DNA from 2 places in the Kribbella sp. NPDC050241 genome. Region 2 is predicted to be linked to the other one. Evidence: riboswitches for the same ligand, from Rfam matches in the RefSeq annotation. Region 2 holds a riboswitch; the other holds the start of a gene.
The links. A riboswitch is a leader RNA that binds a small molecule or an ion and turns the genes downstream of it on or off. The one in region 2 is predicted to bind S-adenosylmethionine.
Positions count from the first base shown of each region.

Region 1: another riboswitch for S-adenosylmethionine. It lies ahead of ACIBG5_RS02320 (aminotransferase class V-fold PLP-dependent enzyme); the one in region 2 lies ahead of thrC (threonine synthase).

Region 1 covers NZ_JBITJE010000001.1:514,809-521,334, forward strand. Annotated here, with positions in the region: gene ACIBG5_RS02310 (alkaline phosphatase D family protein) at 139-1,677, shown strand; gene ACIBG5_RS02315 (prolyl oligopeptidase family protein) at 1,828-3,891, shown strand; gene ACIBG5_RS02320 (aminotransferase class V-fold PLP-dependent enzyme) at 3,906-5,270, opposite strand; SAM riboswitch class IV at 5,287-5,400, opposite strand; gene ACIBG5_RS02325 (hypothetical protein) at 5,543-6,259, shown strand; gene ACIBG5_RS02330 (DinB family protein) at 6,265-6,526, shown strand, end outside.
Region 2 covers NZ_JBITJE010000002.1:1,001,628-1,008,153, forward strand. Annotated here, with positions in the region: gene ACIBG5_RS12670 (DNA-3-methyladenine glycosylase family protein) at 138-1,085, shown strand; gene ACIBG5_RS12675 (cation:proton antiporter) at 1,113-2,339, shown strand; SAM riboswitch class I at 2,411-2,551, shown strand; gene thrC (threonine synthase) at 2,565-3,824, shown strand; gene ACIBG5_RS12685 (ubiquitin-like small modifier protein 1) at 3,821-4,096, shown strand; gene ACIBG5_RS12690 (VOC family protein) at 4,152-4,532, shown strand; gene ACIBG5_RS12695 (zinc-dependent alcohol dehydrogenase family protein) at 4,546-5,571, shown strand; gene ACIBG5_RS12700 (hypothetical protein) at 5,667-6,526, opposite strand, start outside.

The DNA.
Region 1 (6,526 bases), on a different contig from region 2:
AGCGCCACGTATCTGTGGCTGGTACCACCACGGAACCACGGACACGGACCTGACGCAACCGGCGGTGTCAATGTGAGACCGGGCGCTGATCATCCGGGGTTCACCCGGTCGTCACCGGTGCGTAGGAAGCTGGCGGGCATGAACTTGAGCCGCCGCCAGCTCTTGGCCGCATCCACCGTCGCCGGTGCCTCCCTGGCTGTCCCCGGAATCCAGTCCAGCGTGGCTACCGCGGCCCCCAACGTCGTACGTCGTGACCGGCCCGCGTTGCCGTCCGGGATCATGTCGGGCGACGTCACCGAGAACTCCGCCGTCGTCTGGTCCCGGACCGACCGCCGCGCCCGGCTGGTCGTCGACCTGACCAGCAACGGCCGCTTCGACACCGCTATCCGGTTGCGTGGCCCGATCACCGGACCCGACGACGACTTCACCGCTCAGCTGCCGCTGAAGGGCCTGCGCCCGGGCCAGCGCTACGACTACCGGATCGCGTTCGAGGACTCCTGGGGCCACCGCGGCGAAACCCTCGAGGGGTCGTTCGGTACGCCGGGCCGCAACCGCGGACTGTCGTTCGTGTGGACCGGCGACACCGCCGGGCAGGGGTACGGGATCAACCCGGAGATCGGCGGCATGGCGGCGTACAAGGCCATGCACCAGACCCGGCCGGACTTCTTCCTGCACTCCGGCGACAACATCTATGCCGACGGCCCGATCGAGGCCGAGCTGAAGGTTGCCGACGGCACCGTCTGGAAGAACGTGGTGACCGAGGAGGTCTCCAAGGTCGCCGAGACGCTGGCCGAGTACCGCGGCCGGTACAAGTACAACCTGCTCGACGACAACGTCCGGGCGCTGTACGCCGACGTTCCGATCGTCAGCCAGTGGGACGACCACGAGACGCTGAACAACTGGTACCCCGGTGAGATCCTGACCGACGACCGCTACACCGAGAAGCGGGTCGACGTCCTGGCGGCCCGAGCCCGGAAGGCGTTCCTCGAATACCTGCCGATGGTGCACCCGGCCGGCCGGAACCGGATCTACCGCAAGGTGAGCTACGGCCCGCTGCTCGACGTGTTCTGCCTGGACATGCGGACGTACCGCGGCGCGAACCCGACACCCGACACCGTCGGCCCGGTCGCGATGCTCGGTGCCGAGCAGGCCGCGTGGCTGGTCCGCGAGGCGGCGGCGTCGAAGGCGACCTGGAAGGTGATCGCCAGCGACATGCCGCTCGGCCTGCTGGTTCCGGACGGCACGCTGATCGAGGCCGTCGCGAACGGCGTCAGCGGCGCGCCCGGCGGCCGTGAGCACGAGATCGCCTGGGTGCTGAGCCAGTTCAAGCGGCGCAAGGTCCGCAACACGATCTGGCTGACCGCGGACGTGCACTACGCCGCGGCCCACCACTACGACCCGTCCCGCGCGGCCTACACCGACTTCGACCCGTTCTGGGAGCTCGTGGCCGGCCCGGTCAACGCGGGCGCGTTCGGCCCGAACGCACTGGACTCGACGTTCGGCCCGAAGGTCGAGTTCGTGAAGGCGGCCGACTTCCCGAGCCAGTCGCCGGCCAGCGGCAACCAGTTCTTCGGTCATGTCTCGATCGACCCGCGCAGCGGCGTGTTCACCGCGTCCCTGCGCAACCTGTTCGGCACCGTGCTCTGGTCCCAGGACATCAACCCGGCCCGCCACTGAGGGCCCGTCGTTCCCACCGGCCTCCGGCGCCTGCGCGGGATGCCGCCCACCGGAGGCGGTGGGTCCGACGCTCACGGCACGACGACGTCGACCCGCGGCCGACGTACGAGCTTCTGCTGAGAGTCGCACTGGCCGGATAGGTTGGATCGCATGACCGCCGCTTACCCCGAGAGCCGTCGCGACGACGTCGTCGACACGCTGCACGGCCACCAGATCGCCGACCCGTACCGCTGGCTGGAGGACCCGGACTCCGCCGAGACCCAGGACTGGGTCCGCCGGCAGAACGAGTTCACCCAGGCCGAGCTGTCGACCTACCCGGAGCGGGTGTGGTTCGAGGCCACGATGTCCGCGATCCTGGCCCGGCCGCGGGCCGGCGTACCGGCGAAGAAGGCCGGCTGGTACTTCGCCGGCCGCAACGACGGCACCCAGGCGCAGGACGTCGTGTACGTCGCGGAGTCGCTCGAGGAACTGCTCGACGGCGGCCGGGTCCTGATCGACCCGAACACGCTGTCCGCCGACGGCACCGACTCGCTGGGCTCCTTCACCGTCAGCCCTGACGGCAAGTACTTCGCCTACGGCATCAACGAGAGCGGCAGCGACTGGACGACGTTCCGGCTGCTCGACATCGCCACCGGCACCGCGGTGGACGACGGCGTGACGGAGGCGAAGTTCTGCGAGGCCACCTGGCTCCCGGACAGTTCGGCGTACCTCTATCTGCACTATCCGCCGACCGGCCGGAGCGAGGGCACGGAGACGAAGTCGCTGACCGGTGGACGGCTGATGTTGCACAAGGTCGGCGATCCGCAGTCGTCGGACGAGTTGGTGCTGAGCTTCCCGGACGAGGACCGCTACTTCATCACGCCCGAGGTGTCCGAGGACGACCGCTACCTGGTCGTGCACATCACCGAGGGCACCGACCCGGCGACCCGGCTCTGGGTCTTCCCGATCACGTCGGACGGCCTCGGCGATCCGGTCAAGGTGGTGGACGAGTTCACCGACGAGATCGCGTTCGTACGGATGTCCGGTGATCAGCTCGTACTGCGGACGGACCGGGACGCGTCGCGTGGTCGGGTGGTGCTCTCCTCGCTGGACGGTACGTTCACCGATCTGATCCCGGAGGGCGAGGCAACCCTGCAGGCTGTCCGCGGTACGGCGGCCGGCCTGACGACCCTCACGCTTGTCGACGCACAGCCGGTGCTGACGCTTTACGCGCTGGACGGCTCCGGTGCTCGCGTTGTCGACGTACCGGGCGGGGGAGTGGTCGGTCTCAACGCGTCGCCGGAGTACGACGAGATCTTCGTCGGCCTGTCGACCACCACGGATCCCACATTGTCGTACGTCGTGTCGGCCGAGTCGGGCTCTGTGCGTGCGTTGCCGGAGCTGGTCCGTGGCGGAGGTGGCTTCACTCCGCCGTCGGTCACGGTGACTCGCCGGATCGCGACGGGCCGCGACGTGCCGTACTTCCTGATCACTCGCTCCGACCTGGACTTCTCACAGCCGCGCCCGACTCTCATGTGGGGGTACGGCGGTTTCCGCATCCCGGTCCTGGCCGACTACCGGCCGGGTTGGCCGGCGTGGCTCGCGGCCGGCGGAGTGCTGGTGATCGCCAACCTGCGCGGTGGTGGTGAGTACGGCAGCGACTGGCACGACGCCGGGCGGCTGAAGAACAAGCAGAACGTGTTCGACGACTTCATCGCCGTGGCCGAGCACCTGCGCGACACCCGCGTGACCACTCCGGAGCAGCTGGCCATCCACGGCCGCAGCAACGGCGGTCTGCTCGTCGCTGCGGTGATGGCGCAACGCCCCGACCTCTTCGCGGTCGCCCTGCCGGGCGTGGGTGTCATGGACATGGTGCGCTTCCACCTGTTCACCGTGGGAGCCGCCTGGGCCTCCGACTTCGGGCATCCGGACGACGCGTCGCAGTTCGAGGACCTGCTGGCCTACTCGCCGCTCCACAGTCTGCGGGACGGGACGGCGTACCCGGCGACGCTCGTGGTCACCGGTGACCACGACGATCGCGTCGTGCCGTTGCACAGTCACAAGTTCATCGCGACGCTGCAGCATGCCCAGTCCTCGGCCGCACCGATCTTGACTCGCATCGAGGTCAACACCGGCCACGGCTTCGGCAAGCCCGCTGCAATGGTCGCGTCGGAATGGGCGGACCTACTGGCGTTCGCTGCTCACCACGTAGGTCTGGTAACTCCTGAGCAGTAGGAGGCGGGTCGTCTTCACCAGATCCGCGGTGCCTGGAGGTCGCGCGGGTCTTCAACGGGCTGACAGCCGTGGGCGGTGTCCTCGTACTCCGTCCGCGGTCCGCTCGTGGCGAGCGTCCGTACGGCGTTGACGAGGCGGTCCACGTGCTCACGCGTCGTACCGAGGCCGAGGCTCGCTCGGACGGCGGTGCCGTGGTCGGGGGAGCCGGCGAGCAGGTGCCCGACGAGGGGGTGGGCACAGAACTTGCCGTCGCGAACACCGATGCCGTACTCCGCACTGAGCGCCGCCGACACGAGCGTCGAGCTCAGCCCGGCGATCGTGAAACAGACAGTGCCGACGCGGTCCGCGTCCTCAGCGAAGATCGAGTACGTCGTGACGTCGGAGAGCTGGGCGAGACCGGTGCGGAGACGGGCGAGCAGACTGCGCTCGTGCTGCTCGATCGCGTCGCGGTGCTTGGTGATCGCCGCACACGCGGAGGCGAGTGCGATCGCGCCGATGACGTTGGGGGAGCCGCCCTCATGGCGTGCCGGGCCGGTAGCCCAGACCACGGTGTCGCCGGTGACTGCGGTCGTGGCGCCGCCGCCGTACAGGTAGGGGTCGGCGGCGTCGAACCAGTCCGCGCGGCCGATGAGCGTACCGGCGCCATACGGGGCGTAGAGCTTGTGGCCGGACAGCGCGACCCAGTCGACGTCCAGCTTCTCGATGTCAACGGCGCGGTGCGGCGCGAGCTGGGCGGCGTCCAGGCAGACCCTGGCTCCGTGGGCCTTGGCGACTGCGGCGATCTCGGCGATTGGGAAGATCTCACCGGTGACGTTCGATGCACCCGTGACCACGACCAGCCGCGGGCCTTCGGGCGCGGCCCGGAGCGCGTCCGCGACGTCCGTCACGGCCTCGGTGGGGGAGTTCGGCGCGGCGAGGCGGACGGTCCGCTCGGCCGGCCAGGGGAGGAGCGCGGCGTGGTGCTCGGACTCGAAGACGATCACTGTCGCGTCGGCAGGCACGACGTGCGCCAGCAGGTTGAGTGCGTCGGTGGTCTGGCGGGTGAAGATCACCTGGTCGTCCGCACGGGCGCCGACGAAGGCATGCACCTCGGCGCGGGCCCGCTCGTACCACTGGGTGGTGATGCGGGAGGCGTAGCCGTTGCCGCGATGCACCGACGCGTACGACGGTAGTGCGGCCTCGACACTGGCGCGGACCGACTCCAGACACGGCGCGCTGGCCCCGTGGTCGAAGTTCGCGTAGTCCGTCACCCGGCCGTCGGCCAGCGGGACCAGGAGGTCCGAGCCGACGGTGGCCGGGACGCTGCCGGTGGCGAGCCGGGCGACGGTCGGCCGCGGGGTCGCCGTGCTGGCAGGCTCGAGGATGGAGAGGATCGACATGGTGCTGCTCCCAGGAAGTCCGCGCTTGCCGAACGGGGTATCCGCACGGCCCGGTCTTCACCCGGGGCACCCCACCGCGGAGGAGGGTTGCCGGCCAGCAAGCCGGGGCTTGACGCTGGCACTCATGACCTGCCGAGAACGGTAACGAACGGGCCACGATCTACGCCAGCCCTGATCTCGCGATGTGAGATAGCCGCACGCATGTTGAGACACGGTCCGGACCGCAACCTTTCGCGCGGCTGTTGCGTCCGACCGGGCGGGAGGTGGTGGGGATGTGGTGGAAGAAGGCGAGCTGTCCGGTCCGCAGCGTGGAGCAACTCTGGATCGAGGAGAACCTCGACTGGTTCGTCGCCGAGTTCGGTGACGAGCTCCTGCGCCGGCCGGTGGTGGTTCCCGAGGAGTCGTGGTTCCCGGCCGGGTACAGCGGTTCGGAGGACGACGTACGGGCGGTGTTCCGGACGTTGTGCGATCACGTGGAGGTGCCGGCGGACCGAGTCCGGCTGGACCTCGAGCCGGATGAGCCCGACGAGCTGGTCGCGAATCTGGGGCTGAACTCCGAGTCGTCCGGTGCGGCAGCGCACTGGCGTCAGCGCGACGGCGTCACCGTGGTGACGGTGGACATGAAGCAGGCGCAGCGGCCGGTGGCTCTGGTCGCGACCATGGTCCACGAGCTCGGCCACGAGCGGCTTCTCGGCGAGGACCGGATCGATCTGGACCGGCGCGACGGCGAGCCGCTGACCGACCTGTTCACGGTCTTCGTCGGCTTCGGGATCTTCAGCGCGAACGCGTCCTTCGAGTTCTACCGGACCCATACCCACTACCGGACCTCCAAGCTCGGCTACCTGACCGAGGCCATGTACGGGTACGCACTCGCGCGGTACGCCTGGCTGCGCGGCGAGACCGAACCGGCCTGGGCGGAGCGGCTCGACACCAATCCGCGCGAATGGATGAAGCAGGGGCTGCGCTACCTGGAGGCTGGTGTTGGATAGGCGCCATGACCATGGAATGGACAGCGCCTGACGTAGGCCGGCCCGATGGCTCGCTGACCGCGCCGGAACGCGAGCTACTGCAGGGGTATCTGAACTTCTACCGCACCACGCTGCTGTTCAAGTGCGCCGGTCTGACAGCGGAGCAATTGGCCGAGCGGCCGTCGCCGCCGTCGAACCTCTCGCTGCTCGGACTGATCCGGCACCTGACCAAGGTCGAGCGCATCTGGTTCCGCATCCACTTCGCCGACGAGTCGCCGGCCGAGCCGC
Region 2 (6,526 bases):
CACCTGCGATACGCCGTACACAGGACGCGCCCTGCGCTCAGGTGCACTACGGGCGGCCTGACACTTCCTGTCGATCTGTACGACGCCTCCCTCTACCGCGATGCAGGGATGTCCGTGGGGTGAGTCAGACTTGGCGGGTGAGTTCGGTGGTGCGGGTTTGGCGGGCTGGGCGGATGGTTGATCCGCATTCGGTGATCGGAGGGTTGCGGAAGGGGCCTGGCGACCCTGCGTACTACTTCGAGAGCGGTCGTCGTACGGTCTGGCGGGCCACGCGGACGCCGGATGGGCCGGTGCTTCTGCGACTGACCCCGTACGCCGGGGAAGTCGAGGCGGAGGCGTGGGGGCCGGGGGCGGCCTGGGTGCTCGACGGGGTGCCGGAGTTGCTGGGCGAGGCGGACAGCTGGGACGGGTTCGAGCCGTTGCCGGAGCATGGGGCGCTGGTGGATGCGGCTCGGCGGTTCCCGCACGTTCGGGTGCCGCGGACGCGGGCGGTGTTCGAGGCGATGGCGGCTGCGGGGATCGAGCAGGTCGTCACCGGCAAGGAGGCGTTCCGGGCCTGGCGGCTCCTGCTGCGTGAGTACGGTGAGCCGGCGCCGGGCCCGAGCACACGGGATGGGCGCGTGATGATCGTCCCGCCGTCGCCGGAGGAGTGGCGGCAGATCCCGTCGTGGCAGTGGCTGCGGGCCGGGGTCGAGGGCCGGCGCTCGCGGGTGGTGGTGACGGCGGCCACCCGGGCCAAGGCGTTGGAGCGGACGCTGGAGCTGACGGACTCGGCGGAGATCGAGCGGCGACTGCGGTCGCTGCCGGGCGTCGGGGTGTGGACCGCGGCCGAGGTACGGCAGCGGGCTCACGGTGACGCCGACGCGTTCTCGTTCGCGGACTACCACGTGTCCCGCGACGTGTCGTACGCGTTGATCGGCGAGGAACTCGACGACGACGGGTGCGCCGAGCTGATCGAGCCGTACCGCGGCCACCGGTTCCGGGTGCAGCGGCTCCTCGAGCTGGCCGGCATCCGCCACCCCCGCTACGGCCCGCGCAAGTCCCTGCCCACGCACACCCCTGGCGCGACTCATCGCTTGAGGTAGCTGTCACCGGGGCACTGGAGCGCCACCATGACGATCAACGGGGACGGGCTCTACCTGGTGGCGGGGCTGGCTCTGCTGCTCGGCGCAGTGCTCCCGCGTCTCCTCCGCCGGTACGCCGTCTCCGCGCCGATCGCGTTCCTCGGCGCCGGCCTCCTGCTCGGGCTGGCGGTCGGCGACCGGGAGCTCAGCCCGATTGCCGAACCCGAGGTCACCAAGCACCTGGCCGAACTGACGGTGATCGTCGCCCTGATGGGCGTCGGTCTGGCCATCGACCGCCCGATCAGCCTGGTGCAGTGGAGAGTTACCTGGCGACTGCTGTTCGTCGCGATGCCCGCAGGGGTCGCTGCACTGACCGGAGTCGGCTGGCTGCTCGGCCTCGCGCCGGCGACGGCGCTGCTCATCGCCGCCGTACTGGCGCCCACCGACCCGGTGCTGGCGTCCGACGTCCAGGTCGGCGGGCCGACCACCGGGGAGGACGCCGAGCTCGACGAGGACGACGAAGTACGGTTCGCGCTGACCTCCGAGGCCGGCCTGAACGACGGTCTGGCCGCTCCGCTCGTCTACCTCGCCGTGTTCATCGCCACCAAGAGCTTCTCGCCGGTCGAGTGGCTGGCTTGGGACGTGGTCGGCAAGTCGATCATCGGAGTCGCCGTCGGCTTCGGGGCGGGCTGGTTGCTGGGAAGGATGACCTTCTCGGCGCCGGCGCGGAGCTTCCGCCTGGCGGACTCTCGCGAGCCGGTGCTGGCGCTGGCGATGACCCTTGGCGTCTACGGGCTCACCGAGGTCCTGCATGGGTACGGCTTCATCGCAGTGTTCGTCGCGGCGCTCACGCTCCGGGCGGCCGAGCGTCGTCACGACTTCCACGAGGAGCTGCACGACTTCATCGGTGAGCTCGAACACATCCTGACCTGGGGAGTGCTGCTGCTCCTCGGTGTCGCGATCACCGGCGGTCTGCTCAGGCCACTCACGCCGGCCGGCGCAGCGATCGGCGTACTGCTCGTGCTGGTGGTGCGCCCAGTGGTTGCCTGGCTGTCGCTCGCGCGCACGGAGCTGGACCGGTCGGAGCGCTGGGCGACTGCGGCCTTCGGGGTCCGTGGGGTGTCGTCGATCTACTACCTGGCCGCGGTCGGCGCGCACTTCCGCTCCGATCTGCCGTGGTTGTGGGCGACGCTCGGTTTCACCGTGGTTCTGAGCGTCGTACTGCATGGCATCGCGGCCACGCCGGTCATGCGCTTTCTGGAACAGCGGAGTTAGGCCTGAGATCGGTCGTCTCGGATAGTGGGAAGTGAAGACACAATATGGACCCGATTGGGTAATCTCGGGGGAGCTCATCCAGAGGGACTGAGGGAAACGGCCCGTTGACGTCCCGGCAACCCTCCCCGTTGAGGTCCCAGTCCGGGGCCCTCGCGGCGGAACGGTGCCAAATCCGTCCCGCGCCGAGATCCGGCTCCCGGGGAAGATGAGAGGGGAACCTCACTCATGAGCCTGACCGCCACCCACACGATCCGTGAAGGTGCCTTCGGCAACGGTACGCACCTGAGCTGTCGCGCCTGCGGGGCGAAGTCGCCGCTCGGTCCGTTCTACGCCTGTATGGAGTGCTTCGGTCCACTCGAGGTCGGGTACGACTATCCGGCCATCACCCGCGAGCAGATCGAGGCCGGACCCAAGAACATCTGGCGCTACCAACCGCTGCTGCCCGTCCCGGTCGACGTGGCCAGCTTCCCGAACACCGAGCCGGGCTACACCCGGCTGATCGACGCCGGCAACCTCGCCCGCGAACTCGGCCTGCGCAAACTGTGGGTCAAGGACGACTCGGGCAACCCGACGCACTCCTTCAAGGACCGCGTGGTCGCGTCCGCCCTGAGCGCCACCCGCGAGCTCGGCCTGAAGGTCTTCGCCTGCCCCTCCACCGGCAACCTGGCCAACGCCGTCGCCGCGGCCGCCGCCAGGGCCGGCATCCGCTCGGTCGTGTTCATCCCGCACGACCTCGAGCGCCCGAAGGTGATCACCACCGCCGTGTACGGCGGCACCCTGGTCGCCGTCGAGGGCAACTACGACGACGTGAACAAGCTGGCCTCGGAGATCGCCGGCGAGGAGGAGGGCTGGGCGTTCGTCAACGTCAACGTCCGCCCGTACTACTCCGAGGGTTCCAAGACGCTGGCCTTCGAGATCGCCGAGCAGCTCGGCTGGCGGCTGCCGCAGCAGATCGTCATCCCGGTCGCCTCCGGTTCGCAGCTGACCAAGATTGACAAGGGCTTCACCGAGCTCGGCAAGCTCGGCCTCGTCGACGCCACCGACTACAAGGTGTACGGCGCGCAGGCGACCGGCTGCTCGCCCGTCGCGCAGGCGTTCCGCGACGGCCACGACGTGGTCAAGCCGGTGAAGCCGTCGACGATCGCGAAGTCGCTGGCGATCGGCAACCCGGCCGACGGACCGTACGTGCTGGACGTCGCCCGCCGTACCGGCGGCGCGATCGCGGACGTCAGCGACGAGGAAGTGGTCGAGGGCATCCAGTTGCTGGCCCGGACCGAGGGCATCTTCACCGAGACCGCGGGTGGGGTGACGGTCGCGACGCTGAAGAAGCTGATCGAGACCGGTCAGCTCGACCCCGAGGCCGAGACGGTGATCATCAACTCCGGCGACGGGCTGAAGACGCTCGACGCCGTGGCCGACCGGGTCGGCCCCAAGGTGACCATCCCCGCGTCGTACGACGCCTTCGTGAAGGCAGGCCTGCAGTGAGCGTGAGCGTACGGGTCCCGACCATCCTGCGGCCCTACACCCAGGGCGTGTCCGAGGTGTCCGCCGAGGGCGCGACGCTGGTCGAGGTGCTCGACTCGCTGGACAGCTCCTACCCCGGGATCAAGGGCCGGGTGCTGGACGAGTCGGGTGAGCTGCGCCGGTTCGTGAACGTGTACGTCGACGATGACGACGTACGGTTCGCCGACGGCCTGCAGACCTCGATCAAGGACGGCGGCCAGGTCTCCATCATCCCCGCGGTCGCCGGCGGCTGATCTTCCCGGTGGTTCCGGGCGCCGTTCGTCCGGAACCACCGGTACCGTCGCCTGCATGGCGACGAAATGGACCATCGGTGGGGATGCCGCCGACCCACAGAAGCTGGCGCGATTCTGGGCGGCGGCCCTCGGCTACGTGATCGAGCCCGGCTTCGACGAGCCGGACCTGGCGGGGATCATCGATCCCGACGACGTCGGGCCGGCGATCTGTTTCGGCCGCGTCCCCGAGCCCAAGACCTCGAAGAACCGGCTGCACATCGACATCCGCGTGGCCGGGCCTGGCGAGCGCGACGCCGCCTCCGCGGAGCGCATGCGCACGAAGGCCGCCTCGTTGGTCGAGCTCGGCGCGACCCAGGTGCGGGAGGACTTCTACGGCCCCGAACTCGGCCACATTGTGATGCTCGATCCCGAGGGCAACGAGTTCTGCGTGGGCTGACTACGATGCCGCCATGCGCGCTGTCGTTGTCGAGGAGTACGGCGTACTGCCCGTCGTACAAGAGGTTCCGCCGCCCGAGCCGGCGGATGGTTCGGTCGTTCTGAAGGTCGAGGCGACCGGGTTGTGCCGGAGCGACTGGCACGGGTGGATGGGGCACGACTCGGACATCGTGTTGCCGCATGTGCCGGGGCATGAGCTCGCCGGGACGATCGCCGCGGTCGGGTCCGGCGTACAGGGGTGGCAGGTCGGGGCGCGGGTGACGACGCCGTTCATCTGTGCGTGTGGTGCGTGTGAGCAGTGCCGCGAGGGGAATCAGCAGGTCTGTCCGAATCAGCTGCAGCCCGGGTTCAACTACTGGGGTTCGTTCGCGGAGTACGTCGCGGTGCCCTACGCCGAGGTGAATCTCGTCAGGCTCCCCGACGACTTGGACTTCGCGACCGCTGCCGGCCTCGGGTGCCGCTTCGCCACGTCGTTCCGCGCAATCCACCAGGTGGGCAAGGTGGTCGCCGGGGAGAACGTGGTGATCTTCGGCTGCGGCGGCGTCGGTCTGTCGGCCGTGATGATCGCGGCGGCTCTCGGTGCGCGGGTGATCGCCGTCGACACCAATCCAGATGCCTTGAAGCTCGCCCGCGAGTACGGCGCATCCGACACCCTGCAAGCGGGGTCGACCACCGTGCAGGAGATCCGGGACCTCGGTGGCGCACACGTGACCATGGACGCCCTCGGCTCCAACGACATCGTCCAGCAGGCGCTGCACGCACTGAAACCGCGTGGCCGCCACCTCCAAGTCGGCCTCCTTCCGTCGGGAGTGCAGCTGGACGTAGGCCGCCTCATCGGCCAGGAACTCCAATGGCTCGGCAGCCACGGCATGCCCGCGCACGCCTACCCCGAAATGCTCGGCTTAGTTGCCGCCGGCAACCTCAAGCCCGCCGACCTGATCACCCGCACCATCACCCTCGACGAAACTCCGGCCGCCCTGGCCGCCCTGTCGACCGGCACCCCCGCCGGCGTCACCGTCATCCACCCCGGCACCCGCTGATGGGCTGACCCATCAGCGGGTGGGTTGGCCCACCGCGTGCGATGGGTGAACCCACCGTCTGATTGGCCAGCCAGGCAGACGGGGGAGCGTGGCGGCTACAGGCGGATGAGGTAGACGGTGGGTGGGCGGCCGGTTCGGCCGTGTTGCTGGCTGCCTATGGGGTCGGCGAGGCCGGCTCGTTCGAGGCGTTTGAGGACTCGGCGGGCGGTGCGGAGCTGGACGGCCAGGTGGTCGGCGACGTCTTGGGTAGTGAGGCCGTCGGGGAGGGCGGTGGTGAGCTCGCGCATTCGGGCCAGGGTTTGGGTATTGAGGCCGACCCGTCGCGCCAGCAGCGGGAGGCTTTCGGTGCCGCGTGCGGCGGCCGGGTGATCTCCGGACGGCTCGATCACGATCTCCACGTCGTCGGACATCGACACCACCCCGGCGACCGTGCCGATCGAGCCCGCCCGGCTGACCGCGCGACGGGCGAGTGCCTCGGCCTCGGCCGCAGTACGTCCGACGCCGAAGCCGACGTACGCCGTGCTGTGCCTTGCGGCGAGGTGGTCGAGGAGGGGCATCCGGGAGAACTGTTCGGTCGCCTGCTCGAGCAGGCCGCGGGTGGTGACGACGAGGTGCCGGCCGTCGGGGAGTGCGGCCAGGCTGCCGCCGAGCGTGATCAGGTCGGCGGCCAGGGCGTCATCCGGCTCGGGGAGGTCGATGATGCCGAGCGCGACCTGCGCGTCGCCGACGTGCTGGCCGGTCGTGGTCAGAACCAGAGCCTGCAACGTCGACCGGATCGAGTACCGCGACGGTGCGAGCCGGACCGAGGGCATCTCGTTCTCGAGCAGGTGGAACGCGGAGCCGAGGCAGCTGATCGCGACCTTGGTGTCGTGCTTGTCCCGCGCGGCCCGGTGGAACTCGACGATGTCGTCCGACGTCAGGCCGGGCCGGTACGGCAGCACCTGGATCTGGTCGG